One region of the Sphingobacterium tenebrionis genome, then DNA from elsewhere that is predicted to be linked to it. Evidence: riboswitches for the same ligand, from Rfam matches in the RefSeq annotation. Region 1 holds a riboswitch; each other region holds the start of a gene.

Region 1 (3,336 bases):
AGCGTCTTCATCAGTGATGTTGCTTACACGGGTTTTAACTTCTGGTTTGTGGATCAATGGAGAAGTACGGCGGCTTTCGTTTGCTGCTTTGTTGGCTTCGAAACGTTTTTGTGTTGCTGCATCTACTTCACCTTCTGCCAATACCGCTAAGTCTTTTACTTCAGCTAATTTCTGTTTAGCGAACGCTAACCAGTTTTTAACTTCCGCAGGAAGAGACTCTTCGTTGTTTTCGTTGTCCAAGTCAAAAGGAACGTGCAATAGAGAAGAAGAAGGAGCAACCCATACACGGTCTTTTCCTAATTTCTCAACTGCTTGGTTGATTTTTGTCAAGGATTTTTCGTAATCATTTTTCCAAATGTTACGGCCTTCAACCACCCCTAAGGAAAGGGTTAGGTTAGCAGGAACTTTCGCTAATATAGAGTCGAGTTGATCTTCACCACGAACTAGATCCAGGTGAAGCGCGTGTACAGGAAGTGCCAAAGCAGTATCTTCGTTGTCACGTAATGCCTCGAAATAAGTTGCAACGATTAATTTGATGCCTTTAGCTGCTGCTGCAAGTTTTTCGAAAACACTTGCGTATAGCGCACGGGTAGCATCGTTGATATCCAAAGCTAAGAAAGGCTCGTCGATCTGTACGTATTGAGCGCCAGCATCAGCCAATTTTGCTAAGATTTCTTCGTAAACAGGTAATAAAATATCGATAAGATCGATACGGTTGAATCCAGCTTCTTTTTCTTTACCTAATAATAAGTAAGTGATTGGGCCGATGATCACCGGTTTAGTTTCGATACCTTGTTGTTTTGCTTCATTGTATTCGCTTAGGAATTTCTCTGAAGTCAATTTGAATTCTTGGTTTTTAACGAATTCAGGAACGATATAGTGGTAGTTTGTATCGAACCATTTGGTCATTTCCATAGCGGTCACATCGACACCACCTTCTTGGAAACCACGAGCCATCGCGAAGTATAGGTCTAAGTTATACTGGCGATCGATTTTGTTCAAAAGGGAGTTGTAACGAGCAGGGATAGCGCCTACAGTTAAGGATAGGTCTAATACTTGATCGTAGAATGAGAAATCGTTAGAAGGGATCAAATCGATGCCTGCATCTTTTTGAGTCTTCCAATTGCCTTCACGGATTTTCAGTCCAGCTTGCAATAATTCTTCCGCGCTGATTTTTTTTGCCCAGTAAGCTTCATTAGCTTTCTTTAGCTCGCGGAACGCGCCCACACGTGGGTAACCTAAATTGTTCGTTAATAACATAAAGTATTGTACTTAATTAATTTTTACTAAAGTCGTTTGCTAAGAGAAGGCTCCTAAGGATTAGTGAGTCCAGCTTATCGTTCCTCTTTAGAGGTAGAATGTAGCACCTTGTCAAGGGACAGGTTGCTAAGGCTTCATCGGGTCTAGTCCCTCTGCCTTTCTCTATAAGCGGTGCTAAGGTAGGGATAAGATTTTATATTAACAAAAAAATATTTCTATATCTTTCATTTATCCCCTGCTAAAACAGAAAAAGCCCCCAGCTTTTACACCAGAGGCTCTTCATGCTATTACTTAATAAATATTTTACCTTTTTACTTAATATGGTATCTGATACCGGTATAAAACATTCTTCCTACTATCGGACCCCAAACTAAATTCGTGTCGAAATTAGCTCCAAACGGGTTGTCATGTGCCAAGATCGGATCTTTTTGGAAGTAGTTGCTCAGGTTCTCACCACCAACATACACATCAAAATTCTTGTTCTTTCCAAATGTTCTGCTCACCTGAGCATTCATCGTAACATAAGCATCTGATTCCGTTGCCAATTGATACGCCTCTGGATTACCTACCGTACTTGGAAGACGTTTCTTGCCCACCACATTCAAGGTATAATCAAAACTCCATCCCGAATGTAGGTTGTAGGCCAAGTTCATGAATCCACGGTGTTTTGCTGTCAATGGTTTCTGTAATTTTCCGGAAGTATATTCGGTCTGTACATCCAACATACGGTATGCAAAACGTGCTTCGAAGTGCTGTGCCGGCATGAAACGGAATTCTGCCTGAACACTGTTCGAATAGGATTTGCCATCCAGATTATAGAATGCTACTTCTCGTGGGTTTTCGAAATCAACCACGACCTGGTTTTGGAAGTTGTTGTGGAACAATTCTAACGATAAGCCAGACTCACGACCGAACAATTGGAAGCTTTGGTCAAATGTAAAGCCTGTATTCCAAGAAACCTCTGGTTTTAATCCATAAGCTGCTTCACCAGACACCAATTGGGCCAAGTCTTTAATAGTACGGCTGGATGCAAAAATACCTAAGTTCTCTGCAAAAACATTCGCTGTACGTTGTCCACGTCCTGAACTGATGCGGAAAGTGGTTCCTAAGATAGGCTCATAACGCAGTACCGCCCGTGGTGTGGTGAACCAACCATATAGGTTATTGTAATCCTGGCGGATACCCAATACCGCATCGAATTTCTCCGAAGGGCTAAAGGTATATTCTAAGAATGCACCCGCAACCGATTCTTTTCTTCCGAAGTTATAATCGTAATCATTTGTGCTGTTCACACGGCTTAACTGCTCATCCATATCATCATATTGGATGGATGCACCCACTTTGTATTTATGGGTCACATCGGAAATGATATCCTGGAACAATAAGTTGGCATACATGGATTTCTGCTCACTGTCGTAAGCATTCAATCCGAAGAAACTTTCCTGTTTATAGCGGCTTGCTGATAATTGTAGACCGATACTACGATGTTTGTTGGTCGGGAATACATAACCTAGTTTACCAAAACCTTCAATACGCTCGTTTTTGAAGCCCAAGCCATATTGGTTGGTCGTAAACTTGTCGGTGTCTTCATTGAAATCGATCTGTCCACCAACACGGTCATCATGTAGGAATTTTACCCCAAATTGTGCAATGACACCTTTTCCATTTTCATAATGCCATCTATTGATACCGGAGAATAGGTTTCCAACCGGCATATCCCTAAATCCATTGTCGCTGAAGTTCATCTTCTTATTGTACATGAAGTTGTCATGCAGCAACAATCCTACTGACCATTTTTCGTTCAGGTGGGTAGCAACATTCAGGTTGATATCCGTACGGCCCATATTATTGGCGTAGGCATTGAAATATAATTTATCGGTATTGTGTGGTTTTTTCAATTCCACATTGATCTGTCCGGCCATGTTCTCGAATCCATTGGCAACAGAACCGATACCTTTACTGATGTTGATCGCTTCGATCCAAGTACCAGCGATACTGTTCAAACCAAGGGGAGAGGCAAAACCACGCGGACCTGGTAGGTTTTCTACAGTCAACTGCGTATAGATACCACTTAAT
Region 2 (3,336 bases), on a different contig from region 1:
TGCAATGATTCCACAGAGCCATCCTAGCAGGTTGTTGATCTTCGAGTAATTCATAATTATGGGCGTTAGTTAATTCAATCTAATGTAATAAGAATATAAAAATGAAATCACCTATTAACATAATTTAACAGCTAACCTGAAGAAATAAACAGCGAATCAATAAGTTTAGGAATAGAATAGATGCTACATGTTATCAGGAATAGATGATACATCGAACAAAGGCATAAATGTTAAAATATGTTAAATTACAAATGTAAATTATCCGTAGAAACGCATAAATCCTGGGACAATAAACTTGGTTACCGGGTTGCTATAAAAAACCATAAGGAGAACAATAAGCTGAAATACAACTATTTAAAGTTAACAATATTAACAAAAACTAATGAAAATAAGTTAAGAAACAGCATTAAACCTTTAAACACCTTAACCAGTCATAAAATTAAATAACATTTGTGGAAATAATAAACAATATTCTTAACTTTAAATTCTAATAAATCACATAGAGTGACCATTAATAAACGTAAAATGAAAAAATTATTATCAATCGCATTTGCAGCTGCTTTGACAGTGGGTGTGGCATCTGCACAAGAAACTAAACCAGCAGAGCGTGATTACTTTATTGCTAAAAATGTAACGGAATCTATTGTCAAGTCATTGACTGAAAAATTAGCTTTGACAAAACCTCAGCAGGATTCCATTGCTAAGCATGTGTTAATTTCAGCAAAACAAGAAACTGATATTCTTGAGGCACAAGGCGTTGCGATTAAAACAAAAAGAGAACAACAAGAGGCAAATCTTAAAGCTAGAACAGCTAAAGTGAAAACCTTCTTAACAAAAGAGCAGCTTGATAAATGGGCTAAAATTAGTAAAGAAGAGGAAGAAGAAGAAAATTAAGATTTAAGTCTTTAAAAATAAATGCCGATTGCATCCAATCGGCATTTATTTTTAAACCAGTTTTTCTACTATCTTTTTTGTCGGACCAGGATTACTCATGGTATAGAAATGCAGTACCGGAGCACCAAATTCGATCAGCTCCTTACATTGCTGCACCAGCCACTCTTCACCAACCTGCCTCACTTCGGCATTGGTTTTACAAGCATCCACCGCATCACTTAAATCCTCAGGGATATCCAAATGGAAGATCCTCGGCAGGGTGATCAATTGATTCTTCGTCGTCAAAGGTTTCAAACCGGGAATGATCGGCACATGGATATCATGCTCCCTACATTTCGTTACGAATTCTTTATATTTTTCGACATTAAAGAACATTTGGGTCACAATAAACTCAGCACCCATTTCCACTTTCTTTTTCAGCCACTTAAAATCTGTATTGAAGTTTGGTGCTTCAAAATGCTTTTCCGGATAACCGGCCACTCCTATACAGAAATCAGTTTTTTCGGAACTCCCAATATCTTCATGCAGGTATTGCCCGCGATTCATATCAGCTACCTGCTCCAACAGGTCGATGGCATAGGCATGTCCTTCTGGTGTAGGAATAAAATCAGAGTCGCCCTTACGCGCATCTCCACGTAACACCAATACATTATCGATCCCTAAAAAGTTAAGATCGATCAAGGCATTTTCTGTCTCTTCCTTCGTGAAACCACCACAGATCAGATGCGGAACCGCATCCACTTTATATTTACTCATGATTGCAGCACAGATGGCCACCGTGCCGGGACGTTTTCTATACGACACCCGTTCCAATAAACCGTTGGAATGTTGCTTATAGAGATAATCTTCCCGGTGGTAAGTAACATCAATAAACGGAGGTTTGAATTCCATCAATTCGTCCATGGTCTTGAAAATACTCTGTATCCCCTGTCCTTTTGCTGGCGGAAGCAATTCAAAGGAATACAAGGTCTTGCCATTCGCATTTTTAATGTGATCTACAATCTTCATATACTAAAATTAATGCTTAGAGAAAACACAGCGAGTACTGGTTCATCAGCTTATCTTTCCTGGTTAAAGGTAGAATGTAGCACCTTGACAAGTGTCAGGTTGCTAAGGCTTCAGCGGGTCTAGTCCCTCTGCCTTTCTCTATAAGCACCGCTAATATCGGTTTAAAATCTGAAAAGTAAAAATTATTTTAATGTTCCTGTACCTGTTAGGGTTTCCAGAACAATTATAGTTTTCTGTACAGATCGATCAGTCCTTCTGGAAGTTTCACTACGATCACTTCTTCTTCCGGATCCATACCAACGATCAGATCATCGTTCAATGGAAACAGCACCTCTTGTCCATCCATATCCACCGTGGCAATAAACTGCTGCGGCATTTCCTGCACATCCAAGATCTCTCCCAGCTCCCCATCCTTCTCATCGATCACCACATAGCCGATCAAATCGGAATATCGGAAATCATCCGGATCTCTTTCCGGCATTTTATCGTTAGGGAGATAGATCTTCTTACGCACCAGCGGTTGGGCCTTATCGATATGGTCCACATCCTCAAACCAAGCGTAGGCTGTACTGTTATTGTGCAACTTGACCTGATCCACGAAATAAGGAACCAACTTCTTATCAATTTCTACAAAGATGACATCCAGATCCAGGTCGGCATAATCCTCAAACTCAAAAAACAATTGGACCTCCCCTTTCAGACCGCGGGTCTTACTGATATATCCGATGTAAAAACATTGATCGATGTTCATTTTTTTTTCAATTAAGCCACAAAAATACAAAAAAAGCCGATCTAAAGTAGATCGGCTTTCATTTGAATAATGCTTTAAGGAACTATCCTTCAGTTTCTTCAGTGTTTTCAGTAGCTTCTTCCGCAACCTCTTCTGTTGTTTCTTCAGCAACAGGAGTGTTTTTAGCAGCGATAGCAGCAGCTCTGTCATCTTTTTTCTTCGCTTCAGCAGCTAAAGCAGCTTTTTTAGCTTCTTCTTTAGTTTTTGCTAAACCTGATTTTTTTCCTTCGATTTGAGCACCTTTACCTTCTAACCAGTTGTTGAAAAGTTCTTCTGCTTTAGTTTCGTCGAACGCACCTTTTTTCACACCACCTTGTAAGTGCTTTTTGTACAAAACACCTTTGTAAGAAAGGATAGCGCGAGCGGTGTCAGTAGGTTGTGCACCTTTATTCATCCAATCCAATGCTTTTTCGAAATCTAATACGATAGTTGCTGGGTTAGTGTTCGGGTTATAAGAACCGATACGCTCGATGAATTTACCATCACGTGGAGCACGTGCATCTGCTACTACTACGTGGTAAAAAGGTTTTCCTTTTTTACCATGTCTTTGCAATCTGATTTTAGTTGCCATGTTTTTTTTATTTTATGTATTCAACATATCCCCCGTGCTTCATGCAAGAAGGGACGCAAAGATAAAAACTTAT
Region 3 (3,336 bases), on a different contig from region 1:
AGACCTATTATGATCTATTTAATCTTCTGAAATGCTTGTTCCAAGTCTGCTTTGATGTCATCAATATGCTCAATACCTACCGACAAACGCAATTGACCTGGTTGTACACCTGCTTTTACCTGATCTTCAGCACTCAATTGTTGGTGAGTGGTAGCCGCCGGATGGATGATCAATGATTTAGCATCCCCAACGTTTGCCAGGTGGCTGATCAGCTCTAGGGAATCAATAAATTCATTGGCTTTCTCTACGCCGCCTTTAACGGTGAAGGATAATACGGCACCATAACCATTCTTCAGGTATTTCTGAGCATTTTGATGGTATGGGTGGCTTTTCAATCCCGGATAGCTAACTTTTTCCACCTGTGGATGTGCATCCAACCATTGGGCGATCTCTAAGGCATTGTCCACATGGCGTTGTACACGTAGGGAAAGGGTTTCTAATCCTTGCACCAATAACCAGGAATTGAAAGGAGATAGGGCAGGGCCAAAATCACGAAGGCCTTCTACACGAGCACGGATCGCAAATTGGATGTTTCCGAAAGGACCGTTTTCACCGAATACCTCGGAGAACACCAAGCCATGGTAGCCTTCGGAAGGTTCAGAAAATTGCTTGAATTTTCCATTTCCCCAGTTGTAGTTACCACCATCCACGATCACACCGCCGATGCTAGTTCCATGTCCTCCGATCCATTTCGTAGCCGATTCTACCACGATATTGGCACCATGTTCCAAAGGTTTGAACAGGTAACCGCCTGCACCAAAGGTATTATCGACGATCAATGGAAGGTCATGTTTTTTGGCAACAGCCGCAATTTTTTCAAAATCGGGAATGTTATAGCTTGGGTTACCGATGGTCTCTACATAGATCGCTTTGGTTTTATCGTCGATCAATGATTCGATCTTATCGGCATCGGTATCCTCCGCAAATCTCGCTTCGATACCTAATCTTTTGAAAGAAACCTTGAATTGGTTGTAAGTACCTCCATATAGGTTAGCACCCGACACAAAATTATCTCCTGATTCCAGGATGTTGGTCAATGCGATGAATTGGGCTGCTTGTCCTGAAGCTACCGCTAATGCGGCAACACCACCTTCCAATGCTGCGATTCTTTTTTCGAATGCATCGGTGGTTGGGTTCATGATACGGGTATAGATATTTCCGAACTGTTTTAGGGCAAAAAGATTGGCTCCATGTTCTGCATTTTCAAATACGTATGATGAAGTCTGGTATATAGGTAAAGCTCTTGAACCGGTAGTAGGATCTACTTCTTGGCCGGCATGAACCTGTAAGGTTTCAAATTTAAAGTTTTTATTTTCTGACATGATTTTTTGGTTTTAAATTAAAATTAATGGGTTTTTCAGGCATAAGGCTGTCCTTACGGTAGTCGTCTAAAATGGTCATGTTTTTCCCTTTTGCCTTTGAGAAAGGGAATGTATAAACATACCGACGACTAACGCATTCGCGTTATACAGCAAGCTTGAAATGTAGATTTTGATGATGTAATTGTCATAGTCTATTTCATTTATATGCTCCTAAGCATTATTGCTTCGGACAGGAATTGGCACCTTTTCAATCACGTTGAAGGTTGCCAGTGGGTCATAGAGCCAGTCTCTCGCCACTTCTTTATAAATCAAGACCATTCAGAGAAGGGTATTGATTAGGGTACTACTATTGAAGTACGTCGCAAATATAGGGTGTGAAATCAATATTTGCAACGTTTTACCTAAAAAAATTGAAGAAACCTAAAATCCTCTAGGTTTTGCTTCGCGGATTTCGACTACTTTATCGACGATATAGCGGGTGTTTCCACGCCATGGAATAACGCCGTGGTACTCTTTATAGTGTAGGTCGAAGGATTTTCCAGAATTGCTTTCCAGGATTTGGTAAATGGAATCATTGGCAATGGAGAATTCAAACTCATTGCTGGAAAGACCGGCGCCTGTTGATTGGGTCCTGATCCCTTCTTGGATGAGTTTTCCTTCGTAGGTTTTGAAGATATTGCCTTTTTTGACCGCGTAGTTCAATTCGCCGGATTTGACACCTTCGCCGAATACAAAGAAATATTTAAAGAAGATGGCAATGGCAATTCCTGCGAATAATACCAAAAAGAACCATCCTAGGATTTTCTTGAACATGGATTTTTCTTGTTTAGGGGGTTGGTTTGAAGTTTCCATAACGATGTTTTTTTCTTATAGGGTTGTATGTGTGTCTTAAAGTGTTGTATGTTGATAGCACAAAAAGAATACCTAAAAATAAGAAACTTGGTTGAATTTTCGTCATTGCGAGGAGCTTTACGTAATTGCATGATCTTTACGTCATTGCGAGGAGCTTTACGTCATTGCGAGGAGGCACGACGAAGCAATCTTTGGACTCTGACATCCTGAGCAGCCTTTGTCATCCTGAGCGTAGTCGAAGGATCTTTACGGTTACCACATGTAGATGCTTCGACTTCGCTCAGCATGACATGGCTGAAGATTGCTTCGTTCCTCGCAATGACGGGTAGGCGTAATTACGTGTTCCTCGCAATGACGCGAGGCGCAATGACGTTTCAACTTACCCTAAAACCTCCATCTCTTCATCAATCAACTTCCTTGTTCCATCAGTAACAGGAACCAAAGGCAACCTCACATTATCCTTTCCAAATCCTTTCCTCTCCAAAATATACTTCACCCCACAAGGATTTCCTTCCACAAAACAAAGATCCGTAATCTTCAATAACTCCTGATGAATCGCTCTTGCTTCTTCAAAATTACCTTCCGCACATAAATGCGCCAAGGTTGAAACCTTATTCGGATAAGCATTTCCCACCACAGAAATAATCCCTGCAGCTCCCAACGCCATCATCGGAAGTGTCACTGGATCATCCCCAGAAATCAATAAAAACCCTTCGGGCTTATCCCTCAAAATCTCACTGAACTGCGCAAAATTCCCAGAAGCTTCTTTCGTCGCTACAATATTCGAAAAATCCTTTGCCAAGCGTACCGTTGTCGCCGGACTCATATTACTACCCGTCCTTCCCGGTACATTATATAAAATAATAGGCAGTTTTGCTGCTTCTGCAACCGCTTTATAATGCTGATAAATCCCTTCTTGCGTAGGCTTGTTATAATAAGGCGATACGGAAAGAATAGCCATATAATCCAAGCTTTCAAAGTTCTTCACCTGTTCCACGATTTCATGGGTATTGTTTCCACCAATACCTGCCACCAACGGAATTCTTTTGTTAACATGCTTCGAAGTAAATGCCCAGACCTGCTTTCGTTCCTCTTGATTTAAGGTTGCTGTTTCTCCGGTAGTACCAAGAGAAACCAAATAATCAATTCCACCTTCGATCTG
Region 4 (3,336 bases), on a different contig from region 1:
CCCTAATTTTTGGGAAATACCTTCAACGGCTTGAGAACCAATCCCGCCGGAAATTAAATCTGTAATGTTCATGTTTTAGTTTATTTTTTGTTAATAAATATTACATTTATAAATCAAATATAAAGCCAAATACATATCATGAATAAAACCCGTCTTTTATTTTTTACATGCTGTACATTTTTGTTTACAGCCTGTCAAAACAACCAACAAAAAGAAGAGCCGGCGAACGTTGAAGAGATCAAATTGAATGCAGATATTGCCAAATCTATTTTTTCCTTACCTACCCATTGTTTACAGATCGAATATCCGAATAAATTAGGCCAGGTTATCGGATCGGATGCCGATCTTAAAACCCCAAAATCCTTACGGCCGGTTTTCTATGGCTGTTTTGATTGGCACTCTTCGGTTCATGGCTATTGGTCGATCGTCAAGTTGATGAAAGAATTCCCGGAATTGGATACCGATGGTGCCATTAGGAAGGTATTGAATGCCCATATTACACCGGAAAATGTACAGGTTGAAAAAGCCTTTTTTGAAGATAAGAACAACCTGAATTTTGAAAGGACCTATGGATGGGCATGGTTGTTCAAACTGCAGGAGGAGTTACATACCTGGGAGGATGCCGACGCCAAAAAATGGGAACAAGCCCTACAGCCATTAGTGGATCTTTTGGTACAGCGTTACATGGAATACCTTCCAAAACTGGTCTATCCTATCCGAGCAGGACAACATGATAATTCTGCATTTGGACTATCCCTTTCCTTAGATTATGCTAAAACAGTTAACAATCAGAATTTTATAAAAAGCATATCTGAGAATGCAGAGCGTCTTTACCATCAGGATAAAAACTGTAACCTGGCTTATGAACCTTCCGGATATGATTTCCTATCCCCTTGCTTAGAAGAAGCCTTTCTGATGAGCAAGATCATGGAGAGTTCGGCCTATGATGCTTGGTTGAAGACTTTTATGCCCGAACTTTATGATAGCAGCTTCAAGCTTGAACCTGCCATTGTAAAAGATCGAACCGATGGAAAACTGGTGCATCTGGATGGCTTAAATTACAGTCGTGCTGCCTGTTTGAAAGGTATTGCCTTAAAACTTCCAGCACTAAAACACCTGAACCAAATAGCACATGCGCACGTTGCTTTCTCCATCCCAAATATATCCAAACAGGATGATTATATGGGAACACATTGGCTGGGTACTTTTGCCCTTTATGCGCTATCTATAAAATAAGTGAGCTATCTATAAAATAAGTGAATAGTTATTAAAAAAACGGCAGTAAGTCGTTGACCTACTGCCTATAGAACATGTTATGCATCCAGGGGAACTAATTTATTAGCCTCGAGGCGGACGGCCACCCGCTGGATTTGCGTAAATCCATCCAAACTATGGATAATTGCAGATAGATCTATGCCTCGTTTAGAGAGAGTCGTTAATAGTGCACTGCGAAAGGCAGTTTTACTGCTCCCCCAGTTAGATTGTACTAAATCATTGTTCAATACCACCAATTCTTGGGTACTGTAATGGTGGAACTGCTCCACTAAGTGTTGTTGAAATTCTTTTGTGTTTGACATACAATTCTTGTTTAAAAATTAAACCATCCTTGCATCCAGAAATTTTGGGGTGTTGTTCCTTTTCGTTTATTTTGGTAGGAAACCCGTATTATTTCACCACCGCGGTGTCTACACTCGGTTGGTATTGCTTTTGCAATTCTGAATACTCTACAAAGTTAGTAGATATTATTGGGATTTCAAAAAAATTTTTTTTTTGATTATGGTATGGGTATAAATGCGTCATTGCGAGGAGGCACGACGAAGCAATCTTCCCGTCATTGGGAGGAACGAAGCAATCTATGGACTTTGTCATCCTGAGCATCGTCGAAGGATCTGTACGAGTATGTCATGCTGAGCGAAGTCGAAAGATCTGTACTGGGTACCAAACGTAGATGCTTCGACTTCGCTCAGCATGACATGAAGGAAGATTGCTTCGTTCCTCGCAATGACGAGAAAGGTCAAAAATCTATCATCTATCATCTATCATCTAAAATCCCCCTACTTCTTCTCCGTAAAATAAAACTCCAACGTCTTATCCTCAGACCTTAATTTTAATTCATAGCTTTCCTGAGATTGAATCTTAACCAATTTACCAGTTTCCTCAAAATCCACCTGATCCATATCCTTGGAAGGTTTATGATTACTGCTCATATGTTTATTCAATGCCACCACAATATTACCATTCTGATTATTCAGCACCTTAAACCATCCGAAACCCGCCTTTCTAGCCACTCGTTCACCCGGTTCCATCTGCTCATATCGACCATAATACATATCCCCTGCCTTTGGTTCTTTCAAAAGTGCGGTATATTCCGCAGGAATCGGTTTAGCTGGTTTTAATGAATCATAAGCCATATAGCCAAAGAATCCGACCACAGCCAGCATCATGATATAGCCAAAAATTGTAGGCTTCATGGTATGAGGAGCAGCGGGCACCAATTTTTCTTTTTCCAAAGCAAAGACTTTCATTTCGTTCGTCCATTTACTTTTTGAAATCCTCTTATTCGTAGTGCTATCCAAATAAACTGCTCCTGCTTTCTTGGTATATCCGGTAAAGAAAGCGGTGGCTGTATAATTTCTATAATACACCAAAACCATCGGATTATTACCGTTAACCGGATTTACTAAATGATCTGCAGCAAATGCAGCTTCCTCTAATTGTCTTACTGATATAAACATATTAATGATTTTATGATTCGCTTCCTAAAGGTAAACCACATCAATTGTTTATACTAAGAAAGGCTTTGTTGAATTATATAATTGCGCAAACCAACCCACCCACAGTCCTAATACACAAACACTTATCGATCCTCTTTCAAATAATCCAAAAATTGGGAAGGTGTAAATCCTGTACTCTTTTTAAATGCCTTGCTAAAAATACTATGGGAAGAAAACCCACTTACTTCCGCCAAATAGCTGATTTTATATTGTTCGAATTTAGGTTCGTTTTTGATCTTTTCAATAATATATTTAATCCTTAAGCCATTGATATAATCATTGAAATTCATCTCTTTATAGGTATTGATCAGTTTGGAAAGGGTAATGGTATTCGTTTCCAAGTGGCTCGCCAAATAAGAAAGGCTCATTTTAGGATCGGTAAACAATTCTCCTTCCTCAAACAATCGAAGTTTTTCCAAAAGCCTAATACTTCGCTCGTCTGGCTCTATTGGTTCTACAGGTTCTGAAGCATCAATTTCCACTGCAGGTTTTTCTTCCACGCGTATTTCTTTCCTCGGTTCAGTTTTCTCCCGTTCCAGTTTGTCCATGTACTCCTCGATCC

Evidence for each region. A riboswitch is a leader RNA that binds a small molecule or an ion and turns the genes downstream of it on or off. The one in region 1 is predicted to bind S-adenosylmethionine.
Region 2: another riboswitch for S-adenosylmethionine. It lies ahead of metF (methylenetetrahydrofolate reductase [NAD(P)H]); the one in region 1 lies ahead of metE (5-methyltetrahydropteroyltriglutamate--homocysteine S-methyltransferase).
Region 3: another riboswitch for S-adenosylmethionine. It lies ahead of VJ786_RS03430 (O-acetylhomoserine aminocarboxypropyltransferase/cysteine synthase family protein); the one in region 1 lies ahead of metE (5-methyltetrahydropteroyltriglutamate--homocysteine S-methyltransferase).
Region 4: another riboswitch for S-adenosylmethionine. It lies ahead of VJ786_RS14855 (5-oxoprolinase); the one in region 1 lies ahead of metE (5-methyltetrahydropteroyltriglutamate--homocysteine S-methyltransferase).

The regions. Positions count from the first base shown of each region.
Region 1 is NZ_JAYLLN010000029.1:19,038-22,373, forward strand. Features, by position in the region: gene metE (5-methyltetrahydropteroyltriglutamate--homocysteine S-methyltransferase) at 1-1,260, opposite strand, end outside; SAM riboswitch class I at 1,332-1,431, opposite strand; gene VJ786_RS11760 (TonB-dependent receptor domain-containing protein) at 1,572-3,336, opposite strand, start outside.
Region 2 is NZ_JAYLLN010000005.1:63,934-67,269, forward strand. Features, by position in the region: gene VJ786_RS03770 (glycosyltransferase family 117 protein) at 1-54, opposite strand, end outside; gene VJ786_RS03775 (hypothetical protein) at 526-894, shown strand; gene metF (methylenetetrahydrofolate reductase [NAD(P)H]) at 946-1,902, opposite strand; SAM riboswitch class I at 1,950-2,049, opposite strand; gene rimM (ribosome maturation factor RimM) at 2,126-2,653, opposite strand; gene VJ786_RS03790 (30S ribosomal protein S16) at 2,736-3,263, opposite strand.
Region 3 is NZ_JAYLLN010000004.1:149,217-152,552, reverse strand. Features, by position in the region: gene VJ786_RS03430 (O-acetylhomoserine aminocarboxypropyltransferase/cysteine synthase family protein) at 15-1,322, opposite strand; SAM riboswitch class I at 1,520-1,632, opposite strand; gene VJ786_RS03425 (hypothetical protein) at 1,743-2,174, opposite strand; gene dapA (4-hydroxy-tetrahydrodipicolinate synthase) at 2,554-3,336, opposite strand, start outside.
Region 4 is NZ_JAYLLN010000046.1:25,059-28,394, reverse strand. Features, by position in the region: gene VJ786_RS14865 (DUF937 domain-containing protein) at 1-72, opposite strand, end outside; gene VJ786_RS14860 (DUF2891 domain-containing protein) at 139-1,236, shown strand; gene VJ786_RS14855 (5-oxoprolinase) at 1,314-1,577, opposite strand; SAM-I-IV-variant riboswitch at 1,635-1,728, opposite strand; gene VJ786_RS14850 (hypothetical protein) at 2,055-2,735, opposite strand; gene VJ786_RS14845 (helix-turn-helix domain-containing protein) at 2,858-3,336, opposite strand, start outside.